DNA from 2 places in the Streptomyces sp. NPDC048416 genome. Region 1 is predicted to be linked to the other one. Evidence: predicted binding sites of a transcription regulator. Region 1 holds the regulator's gene; the other holds the start of a gene.
What was found. The regulator HspR, encoded in region 1, represses chaperone genes until heat shock. The targets are predictions, from matches to a motif close to TTGAGNNNNNNNNNCTCAA.
Positions count from the first base shown of each region.

Region 2: lon (endopeptidase La) is a predicted target of HspR. The motif match lies at 4,464-4,482, and genes of this name have one in related genera.

Region 1 covers NZ_JBICXU010000010.1:76,961-84,289, reverse strand. Annotated here, with positions in the region: gene ACGFW5_RS15495 (FkbM family methyltransferase) at 1-342, shown strand, start outside; gene dnaK (molecular chaperone DnaK) at 536-2,398, shown strand; gene grpE (nucleotide exchange factor GrpE) at 2,398-3,036, shown strand; gene dnaJ (molecular chaperone DnaJ) at 3,082-4,257, shown strand; gene ACGFW5_RS15475 (heat shock protein transcriptional repressor HspR) at 4,259-4,726, shown strand; gene ACGFW5_RS15470 (helix-turn-helix transcriptional regulator) at 4,822-5,721, opposite strand; gene ACGFW5_RS15465 (hypothetical protein) at 5,970-6,311, shown strand; gene ACGFW5_RS15460 ((2Fe-2S)-binding protein) at 6,308-6,640, shown strand; gene ACGFW5_RS15455 (pyridoxamine 5'-phosphate oxidase family protein) at 6,753-7,166, opposite strand; gene clpB (ATP-dependent chaperone ClpB) at 7,298-7,329, shown strand, end outside.
Region 2 covers NZ_JBICXU010000037.1:31,079-38,407, forward strand. Annotated here, with positions in the region: gene ACGFW5_RS31390 (ATP-binding protein) at 1-721, opposite strand, end outside; gene ACGFW5_RS31395 (response regulator transcription factor) at 718-1,455, opposite strand; gene ACGFW5_RS31400 (spermidine synthase) at 1,547-2,215, opposite strand; gene ACGFW5_RS31405 (rhomboid-like protein) at 2,860-3,525, shown strand; gene ACGFW5_RS31410 (GNAT family N-acetyltransferase) at 3,564-4,235, opposite strand; gene lon (endopeptidase La) at 4,505-6,958, shown strand; gene ACGFW5_RS31420 (trypsin-like serine peptidase) at 7,126-7,329, opposite strand, start outside.

The DNA.
Region 1 (7,329 bases):
GAGGTGTGGAAACAGGTCACCGCGCCGGGCGAGCGGGTCTTCCTCGCGCTGGACGTGCAGGGGTACGAGGCCCAAGTGCTGGGCGGCGCCGGGGAGTTCGCGGACGAGATCTGCGGGGTGCGGATCGGGGCGCCGCTGGTGCCGCTCTTCGAGGGCGGGCGGCTCTTCGACGATCTGCTCGCGCTGGCCCGTGAACGCTTCGGGCTGACTTTGATGTCGTTGGCGCCCGGCTTCACCGACCCGCGCGACGGGCGGCTGCTCCGGTGCGACCTGGTGCTGCTGCGCGAGGACGCGCCAGGACCGGGGGAGCACGTGCCCGCGCAGGTCGCCGCGATGGTGTGAGAGCGGCTGGTGGGGCGCTCTCCGCACGAGGCGGCGCCCCGTCGACAACAACTCTGACCTGCGCGAATGCCTGCCATTGCACATAAGCGCAGGATAAAACCTGAGTCGGCCCGACTCAGCTCTGTTGACGCGATGCGACCGGTCATGCATCCTTGAGCCAGATCCACTCAAGTAGTCATCTGGAGGAACCGAAATGGCACGTGCGGTCGGCATCGACCTGGGCACGACTAACTCCGTCGTCAGCGTTCTTGAAGGCGGCGAGCCCACCGTCATCACCAACGCAGAGGGCGCCAGGACCACGCCGTCCGTCGTCGCCTTCGCGAAGAACGGCGAGGTGCTGGTCGGCGAGGTCGCCAAGCGCCAGGCGGTCACCAACGTCGACAGGACCATCCGGTCGGTCAAGCGCCACATGGGCACCGACTGGAAGATCGAGCTCGACGGCAAGAGCTTCAACCCGCAGCAGATGAGCGCCTTCATCCTGCAGAAGCTGAAGCGCGACGCGGAGGCCTACCTCGGCGAGAAGGTCACCGACGCGGTCATCACCGTGCCGGCGTACTTCAACGACTCCGAGCGCCAGGCCACCAAGGAGGCCGGCGAGATCGCGGGCCTCAACGTCCTGCGCATCGTCAACGAGCCGACGGCCGCCGCCCTCGCGTACGGCCTCGACAAGGACGACCAGACGATCCTCGTCTTCGACCTCGGTGGCGGCACCTTCGACGTGTCCCTCCTGGAGATCGGCGACGGCGTCGTCGAGGTGAAGGCCACCAACGGTGACAACCACCTCGGTGGTGACGACTGGGACCAGCGCGTCGTCGACTACCTGGTGAAGCAGTTCCAGTCCGGTCACGGCGTGGACCTGTCCAAGGACAAGATGGCCCTCCAGCGCCTGCGTGAGGCCGCCGAGAAGGCCAAGATCGAGCTGTCCTCGTCCACCGAGACCTCGATCAACCTGCCCTACATCACGGCGTCCGCCGAGGGCCCGCTGCACCTGGACGAGAAGCTGACGCGCGCCCAGTTCCAGCAGCTCACGTCCGACCTCCTGGAGCGCTGCAAGACGCCGTTCCACAACGTCATCAAGGACGCGGGCATCCAGCTCTCCGAGATCGACCACGTCGTTCTCGTCGGTGGCTCCACCCGCATGCCGGCCGTCGCCGAGCTCGTCAAGGAGCTGACCGGCGGCAACGAGGCCAACAAGGGCGTCAACCCGGACGAGGTCGTCGCCATCGGCGCCGCCCTCCAGGCCGGTGTCCTCAAGGGCGAGGTCAAGGACGTCCTGCTCCTCGACGTCACCCCGCTGTCCCTCGGCATCGAGACCAAGGGAGGGATCATGACCAAGCTCATCGAGCGCAACACCACGATCCCGACCAAGCGGTCCGAGATCTTCACGACGGCCGAGGACAACCAGCCGTCCGTGCAGATCCAGGTCTACCAGGGCGAGCGCGAGATCGCGGCGTACAACAAGAAGCTCGGGATGTTCGAGCTGACCGGTCTGCCGCCGGCCCCGCGCGGTGTCCCGCAGATCGAGGTCGCCTTCGACATCGACGCCAACGGCATCATGCACGTCACCGCGAAGGACCTCGGCACCGGCAAGGAGCAGAAGATGACCGTCACCGGCGGCTCCTCGCTGCCGAAGGACGAGGTCAACCGGATGCGTGAGGAGGCCGAGCAGTACGCGGAGGAGGACCACCGCCGCCGCGAGGCCGCCGAGTCCCGCAACCAGGGCGAGCAGCTGGTCTACCAGACCGAGAAGTTCCTCAAGGACAACGAGGACAAGGTCCCGGGCGAGGTCAAGACCGAGGTCGAGGCCGCCGTCGCCGAGCTGAAGGAAAAGCTCAAGGGCGAGGATTCCGCGGAGATCCGCACCGCCACCGAGAAGGTCGCGGCCGTCTCGCAGAAGCTGGGCCAGGCCATGTACGCCGACGCCCAGGCCGCCCAGGGTGCCGCCGGCGCCGAGGGCGCCTCGCAGGCACAGCCCGGTGACGCCGCGGACGACGTGGTCGACGCCGAGATCGTCGACGACGAGAAGCCGCACGACACGAAGGGTGGCGCCGCCTGATGACGGAGGAGACCCCGGGCTTCGAGGAGAAGCCCGACGTCCCCTCCGGCGCATCGGAAGACGCCGAGCCGAAGGCCGCCGACTCCTCCCCCGAGGAGGAGAAGGCGGCCCCGGCCGGGGACGCTGCCAAGGACATCGCCCTTCAGGCCCAGCTGGACCAGGCCCAGACGGCGCTCGCCGAGCGCACCACGGACCTCCAGCGCCTCCAGGCCGAGTACCAGAACTACCGCCGCCGCGTGGAGCGGGACCGCGTCACGGTCAAGGAGGTCGCAGTCGCCGGCCTCCTGACCGAGCTGCTGCCCACGCTCGACGACATCGGCCGCGCCAGGGAACACGGCGAGCTGACCGGCGGCTTCAAGTCGGTGGCCGAATCCCTGGAGACGGTCGCCGCGAAGATGGGCCTTCAGCAGTTCGGCAAGGAGGGCGAGCCCTTCGACCCGACGGTCCACGAGGCCCTGATGCACAGCTACGCGCCGGACGTCACGGAGACGACCTGCGTGGCGATCCTCCAGCCCGGGTACCGGATCGGCGAGCGTACGATCCGCCCCGCGCGGGTCGCGGTGGCCGAGCCCCAGCCGGGTGCGGCCGCCAAGGAAGAGTCGAGTGACGAGGAGAGCGGTGGCCCCGACAAGGGCTGACGCAGCGGTCATCGAAGAAGTGATCGTCCGGAAGGAGGGACGTCGATGAACACGAAGGACTTCGTCGAGAAGGACTACTACAAGGTTCTCGGCGTCCCCAAGGACGCCACCGACGCGGAGATCAAGAAGGCGTACCGCAAGCTGGCGCGCGAGAACCACCCCGACGCCAACAAGGGCGACACCAAGGCGGAGGAGCGCTTCAAGGAGATCTCCGAGGCCAACGACATCCTCGGCGACCCCAAGAAGCGCAAGGAGTACGACGAGGCGCGCGCCCTGTTCGGCAACGGAGGCTTCCGTGCCGGTCCTGGCGCGGGCGGCGGCAGCTTCAACTTCGACCTGGGCGACCTGTTCGGCGGGCAGCAGCCCGGCGGGGGCGGCGCGGGGGCCGGCGGCTTCGGCGACGTGTTCGGCGGCCTGTTCAACCGGGGCGGCGCGGGCACCGGCCAGCGCGCCCAGCCGCGCCGCGGCCAGGACCTGGAGTCCGAGGTGACGCTCAGCTTCACCGAGGCGGTCGACGGGGCCACCGTCCCGATCCGGCTGTCCAGCCAGGCGCCCTGCAAGGCCTGTTCGGGCACCGGCGACAAGAACGGCACGCCCCGCGTGTGCCCGACGTGCGTCGGCACCGGCCAGGTCTCGCGCGGCTCGGGCGGCGGGTTCTCGCTGACCGACCCGTGCGTGGACTGCAAGGGCCGCGGCCTGATCGCGGAGAACCCGTGCGACGTCTGCAAGGGCAGCGGCCGGGCGCGTTCCTCGCGCACCATGCAGGTCCGCATCCCGGCCGGCGTCAGCAACAACCAGCGCATCCGCCTGCGCGGCAAGGGCGCGCCGGGTGAACGGGGCGGCCCCGCGGGCGACTTGTACGTCGTGGTGCACGTGGACGCGCACCCGGTGTTCGGCCGCAAGGACGACAACCTCACCGTCACGGTGCCGGTCACCTTCACGGAGGCCGCGCTGGGCGCCGAGGTCAAGGTGCCCACCCTCAGCGGCCCTCCGGTCACCCTGAAACTGCCCGCGGGCACCCCCAACGGCCGTACGATGCGGGCCCGCGGCAAGGGCGCGGTCCGCAAGGACGGCACCCGGGGCGACCTGCTCGTCACGGTCGAGGTGACCGTGCCGAAGGAGCTGGACGACAAGGCCCGCGAGGCCTTGGAGACCTTCCGCGACGCCACCGCGGGCCAGGACCCGCGGGCCGAGCTGTTCCAGGCCGTGAAGGGAGCATGAGATGGACCCCCGCCAGCGCCGTCAGCCCCCGTTCAGCAGCAGGGCGTACGAGCTGACCGACGAGACGCCGGTGTACGTCATCTCGGTGGCGGCCCAGCTCTCCGGTCTGCATCCGCAGACCCTGCGGCAGTACGACCGTCTCGGCCTGGTCTCGCCCGACCGCACGGCCGGGCGCGGCCGGCGCTACTCGGCCCGCGACATCGAACTGCTGCGTACGGTGCAGCAGTTGTCGCAGGACGAGGGCATCAACCTGGCCGGCATCAAGCGCATCATCGAGCTGGAGAACCAGGTCGCCGCGCTCCAGGCGCGAGTGGCCGAGCTGGCCGGCGCCGTCGAGGGCGCGGCCGTCGCGATGCAGCAGCGCGAGGCCCAGGTGCACGCCTCCTACCGGCGCGACCTGGTCCGCTACCAGGACGTCCAGCAGGCGGGCGCGCTGGTCGTGTGGCGTCCGAAGAGGACGTCGGAGTAGTTCCGGGGCGTCCGTCGCCCGTACGTACGCCTGAGGCCCGCTGTCCCGTTCCGGGGCGGCGGGCCTCAGGCGTGCGTACGGGCGTGGTGGAGGCGTCAGCCGTCCTGGTCCAGGATCCCCGACTGGGCGATGAGGAAGCCGAGTTGGGCCCGGCTGCCGCTGCCGAGCGCGGCGGCGAGCTTGGCGATGTGCGCACGGCAGGTGCGTACGTTCATCCCCAGCCGGCGGGCGATGGCCTCGTCCACGTGACCCTCGATCAGCAGCTTGGCGATGGAGCGCTGGACGCCGGTGATGCCGCCCGTCTCCAGGTGGTACGGCACCTCTTCGTCCCAGGGGACCGCGGACTGCCAGAACTGGTCGAAGACGCCGACCAGGTACTGCACAAGCCCCTCGTGGCGCAGCTCAAGGGCCACCTGGCGATCGCTGCGCGCGGGTATGAAGGCGATCTTGCGGTCCATGATGATGAGCCGGTCGATGATCTCTTCGAGGGTGCGCACCTCAAGGCCGTACGGAGCGATCCGTTCCACATAGCCGATGGTGGCGGAGTGGTGGCGTGCGGTGTGCTGGTAGAGGGTGCGCATCTCGACGCCCCGGGCGACCAGCGGCTCGATGCGGCGCAGGCCCGCCTCGAAGCTCTCCGGCCTGCGTCCGCTGCCGGGCTGGATCACCAGCAGTTCGTCGGTGCACTCGTCGATGACGCGGTCGAGGGTCGCGTTGATCAGTTCCAGGCCTTCGAGGACCGTGATCGCGTGCGTGCCGGCCAGGTCCGGCGTCGCGATCGCCATGAATGGCTCGAAGGTGCCGGCGAGGGCGATCGAGAGTCGTCTGCGCTCCTCGATCTCGCGTTCCAGCGGCTGGGTCAGCGAGTTGAGCACCACCGTGGGCGGAACCGGACGCAGCAGTTCGGCGTCGTCGGGATCGGGGCGCAGCAGGGTGAGGTCGGCCAGGCACGGGGCGCTGTCGGCATCCGAGCGGGAAATCCCGCCCGTACGCAGGGCGAGGGCGTACAGAGCCGTTCCCGTCTCGCACAGATCAACCGGGCCGTGATCGTGTCCTACATGCCCCTGTTTCAACCTAGTTGCACCCCCCTCATGCTTTTGAATTACAGGAACATGATGCCTGGCCGCGCTGGTGCAAGTGGTCGGAGTGAGCCATCGTCGTATCCGCGGGGGGAGGTAATGATCAAAAGAGGTGGAGATCGGCCATGAGCAGGATGGTTCGAGCACTAAGCACGACAGCCGTTGTGGCGGCTGCTCTCTGCGCTCTCTCGGCGCCTGGGGACATCACTTGGGAGTCCCACCCCGCGAAGGCGGATGTCACGACCGCATCGGACATCACCTGGGAGATCGCACCCAAGGTCGCGGCGATACCCGGCGACATCACGTGGGAGACCGCCCCCAAGGGCGCCGCTCCCGGCGACATCACGTGGGAGTCCGCGCCCAAGGGCGCCGCTCCTGGCGACATCACGTGGGAGTCCGCGCCCAAGGGTGCGGCGCCCGGTGACATCACGTGGGAGTCCGCCCCCAAGGGCGCGGCACCCGGTGACATCACCTGGGAGGACGCTCCCGCAGGTGCTGTCGCATGAGCTTCCCGCCCGATGACCGCACCTTCCGTCGCGAGATGGCCACGGCCTACCGCTCTGGGTGGCATTTCATCGACCTCGCCACAGCGGTTCCCCACCGTGGCGATTCGTTGATGGTCACCCTGCTCGGTGAGCCGATCCTGATCGCCCGTGAGGACGACGAGGACGTCCGCGCCTACCGGTGCCTGCGCCGGCCGCGCGGGGCACCGCAGCCCATTCGCTGCGTGGTCCGGTACGGCATGGTCTTCGTCAATCTCGACCAGCGCGACCACCAGCTTTTCGAGTCGGAGGCTCAACCCGATTCATCCACCGCCACCCCCCGCAGTGCCTGACGCGATCCCCCGTCGTTTTACATCGCGCAGGTGCTTCCCCCACACAGCGGCGCCATCGTGGACCTGAACACGGTGGCGCCGCTGTGCTGCCCGGGCCCGGCCCGCGGCCCGCTCAGGCGTTGCCCATCGCCCTGGTCAGCCTGATCTCGATGAGCACCCGGTCCGGGTTCACCCGAGGGGTCCGCGTGTAGCGCTCCGCGTACCGCGCCTCGGCGTCCGCGATCAGTTCGGGTTCCGTGCGGATGAACGCGCGGCCCTCCAGCGTCGCCCAGCGCCTGCCCTCCAGCTGGCAGAGCGCGACCCGCGCGCCCTGCGGGTCCTTCGCGACCGCCGCCGCGATGTTGGCCACCTTCCGGCTGCCCTTACTCGTGATGACCCGGGCGAGACCCGCCTGCGGGTCGTACGTCGCCCCGACCGGTGCGACGTGCGGCGAGCCGTCGGGCCGCTGTGTCGTCAAGGTGCAGATGTGGCGTTCGCGCCAGAAGCTGAGATAGCCCTCGTCGGGCATGCGTACATCAGTGGCCATGGCCACAGAACCTAGCCCCCGCTTTTTCCCAGAGCATGACTTGAGCGGAATGGGCTCAACTTTGTGTACGTTGGAAGGGTCATAGGTAGGGCACCCATGACCGGACGTACGACGAGGAGGAGCGAACGCACGTGGACGCCGAGCTGACCAACAAGAGCCGGGA
Region 2 (7,329 bases), on a different contig from region 1:
TGGCCTCCTTGAGCACACCCGACAAGTAGGGCCACACCTCGAAGCGGTGGGCACGCAGCGTGACGACCCCGTTGTCCAGGCGGGACAGATCGAGCAGGGTCTCGACCAGCCGGCCCAGGCGCTCGGTCTGCTTGAGCGCGGTGCGCATCGTCTCCGGGTCGGCCGCCGACACCCCGTCCACGACGTTCTCCAGGACCGCGCGCAGCGCCGCGATGGGTGTGCGCAGCTCGTGCGAGACATTCGCCACGAGTTCCTTGCGGTGCCGGTCCACGGCCTCCAGGTCGTCGGCCATGCGGTTGATGGTGCCCGCGAGGTCGCCGAGCTCGTCACGGCGGTCGGCGCCCCGCACCCGGCGCGTGTAGTCGCCGTGCGAGATGGAGCGGGCGACGGTGTTCATCTCGTCCAGCGGCGCGGTCAGCCCGTGCGCCACGAACTGCGTGATCAAAAGGGTCGCTATCACCGAGAAGACCGTGATGAAACGGAGCTCGGTGCGCGTCTGGAGGGCCACCATGAGCAGCCCGGTCGTGATGAAGACGGAGACCACGACCAGGGTGCCGAGCTTCGTCTTGATGGAGATCGAGACCGACCGGAGCCCGGCCGCGATCCGGCCGCGCAGCCCTCGCCCGGCCGTGGCCCAGCGGTCACGTCTGGCCGGCTCGTCCCAGCCGGGCCGCTCGCCGCTGCCGCGCAGCTGCCGGGCCCGGTCTCCCGCCCGGCTCATGGCGCCGGGGTCTCCAGGGCGTAGCCGACGCCGTGGACCGTACGGATGCGCTCCGCGCCGATCTTCCGGCGCAACGCCTTGATGTGGCTGTCCACGGTCCGGGTGCCGGAGGCGTCCGCCCAGTCCCACACCTCGGCGAGCAGCTGCTCGCGCGACAGCACGGCGCGCGGGGTGTTCGCCAGGCAGCTCAGCAGGTCGAATTCGGTGGGCGTCAGGTGGACGTCCTCGCCGCGCACCCGTACCCGGCGCTGCGCGTGGTCGATCTCCAGCTCGCCGAGGCGGAGTATGCCCGTGCGCGGCGTGCTCGCGGCTAGCGCGGCCCGCTCCACCCGGCGCAGCAGGACGTGCACCCGGGCCGCCAGCTCGCGCATCGAGAACGGCTTGGTCATGTAGTCGTCCGCGCCGACACCGAGCCCGACCAGCATGTCGGTCTCGTCGTCGCGGGCCGTCAGCATCAGGACCGGCACGGGCCGGCGGGCCTGGACCCGGCGGCAGACCTCCAGGCCGTCGAAGCCCGGCAGCATGATGTCGAGGACCATCAGGTCCGGCTGCCATGCCTCGGCCGTGTCGACGGCGGCGGGGCCGTCGAGGGCCGTCTGCACCTGGAAGCCCTCGGCCCGCAGACGGGCCGCGATGGCGTCGACGATCGTCGTGTCGTCCTCGACGACCAGCACCCTGCGCTGGGCGCCGGAGGTCGCCGTGGCGCCGTTGTGGCCGGTGTGTGTCTGCTCCATCGGTGTGCCCCGCCCTGACTGTGCTCGCCCGGGGATCCGTGGGGTGATCCCCTGTGTCGGTCAGAGACTAGAGGCACTTTCCGTATCTCGGCTACGCAGGGCGAGCGCCGAGATGGACCACGTCAGGGACGCCCCGGGCAACTCGCACCTCTTTGGTATGTACCCCAGTGAATCCGGCATTCCGGAGGGCCTGCTCGAAGGCGGCGGACGGGCGCGCCGACCAGACGGCGAGCACCCCGCCGGGGTTCAACCGCCGTGCGCAGTGGGCGAGTCCGGATGGCGAGTACAGCGTGTCGTTGCCCTCGGTGACGGTCCAGTCGGGCCCGTTGTCGATGTCCAGACACAGCGCGTCGTACGTGTCCTGGGCGGTACGTACGTAATCGACCAGATCGGCGCGGATGATCCGGGTACGTGAATCGGACAGTGAGCGGCCCGAAATGGCGCGGAGTGGACCTGTGCGGTGCCAGTCGATGATGGCCTCTTCCCTCTCCACCACGGCGATTTGGCCCCAGCGCGGGTCCTGCGCCGCATGTGCGAGGGAGAAGCCCACGCCGAGCCCGCCGATGAGCAGCGAGGGGCGGGCGGTGCCTGGCAAAAGTGTGGCGTACGCCGCATCGACGAGCAGGCGTTCCGAGCGGCCGTCCGAAGTGTCCATGAGGAAGCACCCGTTGGCGATGATCTCGAAATGCGCCCCGCGCTGCCGCAGCACGACTTCCCCATGGGGTCCTTGGCGCCGGTCGAGGGTGGCGATGTCGTCCATGCCCGTGAGAATGCCGCGTGCGGCACGGCCGCGCACGCGGATTACCGATCGCGGGTCCGCGGCGCGCCGCGGCCCTGACGCATGGGAAGCGCCAAAGGTTGTCTTCTGTGGCGCACGCCATAGACGCGGCCGGAGTCGTTCGCGGAGGGTGTGCGTTGTAGGGACGTAAGCGAGTACGGAACGAACACGGCCGGGTGACGCGGGCGTGGCGTGATGCGGGGCGCGGCCGGCGCGTTCCGGGGAAGGGGCCTCAGCCGGTGCACCCCCCCGAAGCCCGGAAGCCCGCCACCCCGCGGCAGCAGGCACGGGCCACCGCCGCGCCGGGATCCCGGCCGCGGGCTGCGTCGGACCCCCAGCCGGCGGGCCCGGAGGACCCCCAGCTTCCGGTCGTGCCCGGCCCCCAGCTTCCGGTCGTGCCCGGCCCCCAGCTTCCGGTCGTGCCCGGCCCCCAGCTTCCGGTCGTGGCGGGGTCGCGGCTTTCGGGTTCGGAGGGGTCGGAGCTTCCGGTCGTGCCGGGGTCGCGGCCGACGGGTCCGCAGGGGTCCGAGCTTCCGGTCGCGTCGGGGTCGCGGCTTTCGGGTCCGCAAGGTTCAGGTTCGCAGGGGCTCCAGGCCTCGGCCGTGCCTGGCCCCCAGCTTCCGGTCGTGCCTGGCCGCCAGGGCCCCCGCGCGGGCGCGCGCGGCGCTCTCGCCAGGGGCCGTCGGCTGCTGCCCTCGCCCGCCTCGACGCCGTTCGCCTTCGGGTATGCGCTGCTGCTTCTCGCGACCTCGCTGTACACCGCGTACGGCGACCCGGACACCGTGGACGCCCTGCTCCAGGGGTCGAGCACCGATGTCGCCCACCTCTCGACGAGGCCGGTCCTCGCGCTCTTCGCGAGCGCGCTGTGGATCGCCGGTGGCGTCATGTCGCCGTACGCGGTGGTCTTCGTCTTCGTCCTGGCCGCTCTCGAACACCGGATCGGCGGCTGGCGCACGGCGGGCGTCTTTCTGCTCGGCCATGTCGTGGCGACCCTGGCCACCGAGATCCCGGTCGCCCTCTCGGTCCTGGCCGGCCACCTTCCCGAGACCTCACTGCACCGCCTGGACTACGGCATCAGCTTCGGCCTCATGGCCACGGTGGGCGCCCTGGCCGGCCTGCTCGCCCCTCTATTCCGCTGGACGGTGCTGGCCGTGGTGAGCGTGCTCCTGGCACAGGACCTGCTGAACATCTCGGACCCGCTGGCCGCATGGGGACATCCCATAGCGCTGCTGGTGGGCCTGGCCTGCTGGCCGGCCGTACGCCGCGTACGCCGAGCCGTGCCCGCACGCTGACGGCCCGGCGGATGCGTGCCCGTCGGTGTCCGCCCCGATCAGCCCGGCGTCGGAGCGAAGCGCAGGCTCGCCATCGGGGAGTGGGTCCGCCAGCCCAGGGAGGAGTAGAGGGAGCGTCCCTCGGGGGTGCCGACCAGGATTGCGGTGGTGGCGCCCGCCTCGTACGCGGTGTTCTGAAGGGTGCGCATCACCAGACTGCCCAGGCCCCGGCGCTGGTGGCCGGGGGCGGTCTCGATCTGGTCGGCCACGGCTGTCGGGCCGGTCCGCGCGATCTGGCCGCGCGCGGCGAAGTGGCCCTCGTGGGTGCGGACGAGCAGCCGGGTCACGCCGCCCCGGGTCCACGAGGTGAGGGTGTAGCCGTCCGGCACCTCGGGCCGCTCGGCCGCGAGCGGGACGGTCATCAGGAAGCCCGGCTTGTCGAGGTGCCAGCCCTCGCCCACCCAGGGCCGCACCGTGTCGTCGTCGGCGAACAGCTTGAGCCACGTGCCGGGCGCGCTCGTCGCGGCCGCCAGCGCGCGGACGTCCGGCTCGGCGGGCTCGGGAAGCACATGGCGCGAGACATGGTTGACCTGTCCGGCGTCGATGGTCCAGCCCCACGGCCGGTCGATCGGGTCCGAGGTGCCGCGCGACACGACCCAGCCGTCGATCCAGGCCCGTACGAGCGAGCCGATCGCGGCTCGACTCGATGGTGACCCCGCCGTCAACGTCATTGCCGCCCCCTGAGTGGTAATGGTCTAAGTGGCCACGGGTACCTTACTGCGCCGTCGCGATCCGCGTGCTCGCGTCCGCTCCGTGGACGCCCTGGCCGCCTTGGCGGGGGCGCAGGGTTCACCGGGCGCCGCCGCCCAGGGGGTCGGGGCGTCGGCCTTGCGGGGCCCGTCCGCCCATGATCGCTCAGAGCGAACGCCGCTTGGGGAACATTCCTCGACTCACAAGCATTGAGTCGGCATAGCTCAACTTGACTGCCGAAGGGGAGATCATGGCTACCGAGTCCACGGGATACACCCCGACCAGCCTGCCCGTGCTGCCGCTCGACGACGAGGTCGTGCTGCCGGGCATGGTCGTTCCGCTCGACCTGTCCGACGCCGAGGTGCGGGCCGCCGTCGAGGCCGCTCAGGCCGCCGCCCGTCCCGACGCGGGCAAGCCGCAGGTGCTGCTCGTGCCGCGGATCGACGGAACGTACGCCGGGACCGGTGTGCTCGGGACCGTCGAGCAGGTCGGACGGCTCTCCGACGGCGACCCCGGCGCCCTCATCCGGGGCCGCCACCGGGTGCGGATCGGGGCCGGGACCACCGGGCCCGGCGCCGCCCTGTGGGTGGAGGTCACCCGGGTCGAGGAGACGCTGCCCGTCTCTTCCCCGAGCTCCCAACAGGGTTCGAACAGGGGAGGCCCCTATCCGGGCCAGGTGAGCGAGCTGATCAAGGAGTACAAGGCACTCGCCACCGACTGGCTCAAGAAGCGCGGCGCCTGGCAGGTCGTCGACCGCGTCCAGCAGATCGAGGACGTCTCCGCGCTCGCCGACAACTCCGGATACTCGCCGTTCCTCACCACCGCCCAGAAGGCCGAGCTCCTGGAGACGGCCGACCCGGTGGCCCGCCTCAAGCTGGCCACCGAGCAGCTGCGCGAGCACCTTGCCGAACAGGACGTCGCCGAGGCCATCGCCAAGGACGTGCAGGAGGGCGTGGACAAGCAGCAGCGCGAGTTCCTGCTGCGCCGCCAGCTCGACGCCGTGCGCAAGGAGCTGCGCGAGCTGAACGGGGACGGCGGCCAGGAGGACGAGAGCGACGACTACCGGGCCCGCGTCGAGGCCGCCGACCTGCCCGAGAAGGTCCGCGAGGCTGCCCTCAAGGAGGTCGACAAGCTGGAGCGGTCGAGCGACCAGTCGCCCGAGGGCTCCTGGATCCGCACCTGGCTCGACACCGTCCTCGAACTGCCCTGGAACGAGAGCACCGAGGACGTGTACGACATCCGGGGCGCGCGGGCCGTCCTGGACGCCGAGCACGCGGGCCTGGAGGACGTCAAGGAGCGGATCACCGAGTACCTGGCGGTGCGCAAGCGGCGCGCCGACCGCGGGCTCGGGGTCGTCGGCGGCCGTCGGGGCGGCGCCGTGCTCGCCCTCGTCGGGCCGCCCGGCGTCGGAAAGACCTCGCTCGGCGAGTCCGTGGCGCACGCCATGGGCCGCACGTTCGTACGGGTCGCGCTCGGCGGCGTACGCGACGAGGCCGAGATCCGGGGCCACCGCCGCACGTACGTGGGCGCCCTGCCCGGCCGGATCGTGCGGGCCATCAAGGAGGCCGGGTCGATGAACCCGGTCGTGCTGCTCGACGAGATCGACAAGGTGGGCTCCGACTTCCGGGGCGACCCCGCGGCCGCGCTGCTCGAAGTCCTCGACCCGGCGCAGAACCACACCTTCCGCGACCACTACCTGGAGGTCGAGCTCGACCTGAGCGACGTGGTCTTCCTCGCCACCGCCAACGTCCTCGAAGCCATCCCCGAGGCGCTGCTCGACCGCATGGAGCTGGTCAGGCTCGACGGATACACCGAGGACGAGAAGGTCGTCATCGCCCGGGACCACCTGCTGCCGCGCCAGCTGGAGCGGGCCGGTCTCGAAACCGGCGAGGTGGTCCTTGAGGAGGCCTCGCTGCGCAAGCTCGCCGGGGAGTACACCAGGGAGGCGGGCGTACGGAACCTGGAGCGTTCCATCGCGCGGCTGCTGCGCAAGGTGGCCGCCGAGCACGAACTCGGCCGGCGCGAGCTGCCGTTCACCATTGCCCCCGACGACCTGCGGGGCCTGATCGGACGCCCGCACCACGTGCCCGAGTCCGCCCAGGACCCGGCCGAGCGGCGCACCGCGGTGCCGGGTGTGGCCACCGGCCTCGCCGTCACGGGCGCGGGCGGCGACGTCCTGTTCGTGGAGGCCTCGCTCGCCGATCCGGAGACCGGCGCCGCAGGCCTGACGCTGACCGGTCAGCTCGGCGACGTGATGAAGGAGTCCGCGCAGATCGCGCTGAGCTTCCTGCGCTCGCACGGCGCCGAACTGGAGCTCCCCGTGGGCGACTTGAAGGACCGGGGCGTGCATGTCCACTTCCCGGCGGGCGCGGTCCCCAAGGACGGCCCGAGCGCCGGCATCACCCTGGTCACCGCGCTGTCCTCACTCCTTTCGGGGCGGCAGGTCCGCACCGACGTGGCGATGACCGGCGAGGTGTCGCTGACCGGGCGGGTGCTGCCGATCGGCGGTCTCAAGCAGAAGCTGCTCGCCGCGCACCGCGCCGGGATCACGACGGTCGTGATCCCCAAGCGGAACGAGGCGGACCTCGACGACGTGCCGGCGGAGGTCCTGGAGAAGCTGGAGGTCCACCCCGTGACCGACGTACGCCAGGTCCTGGAGATCGCGCTGTCCCCGGCCCAGATCGCGGTGGCCGCGGCCGCCTGACGGCACGGGGGTGTTGCGTTCGGATCGGGCCGGCTTCTCCGAGATCCAGCGAAGCCGGCCCGATCGGATCGGGCCGGCTTCTCCGGGATCCGGCGAGCCCGGCCCGTCCGGATCGGGCCGGTTTCTCCGCGACCCCGCGAGCCTGGCACGACCCGGAGGAGGGGGGTCTACGCCCGAGTGGCCCGTTCGTACAGCGAGCGGGCCCCCGCGTCGAACAGGACCGCCGTCGACTCGGCGTCCGTGTCGCCGCCGCTCAGCACACCGATGATCCGGCCCATCCGGTCGGGGCCCCGGTAGCCGGTCAGCCAGGGACTCCCGCTCGTGCCGTCCCAGAAGCCCCCGCAGCGCATCCGCACCATCGCGGGGACGTC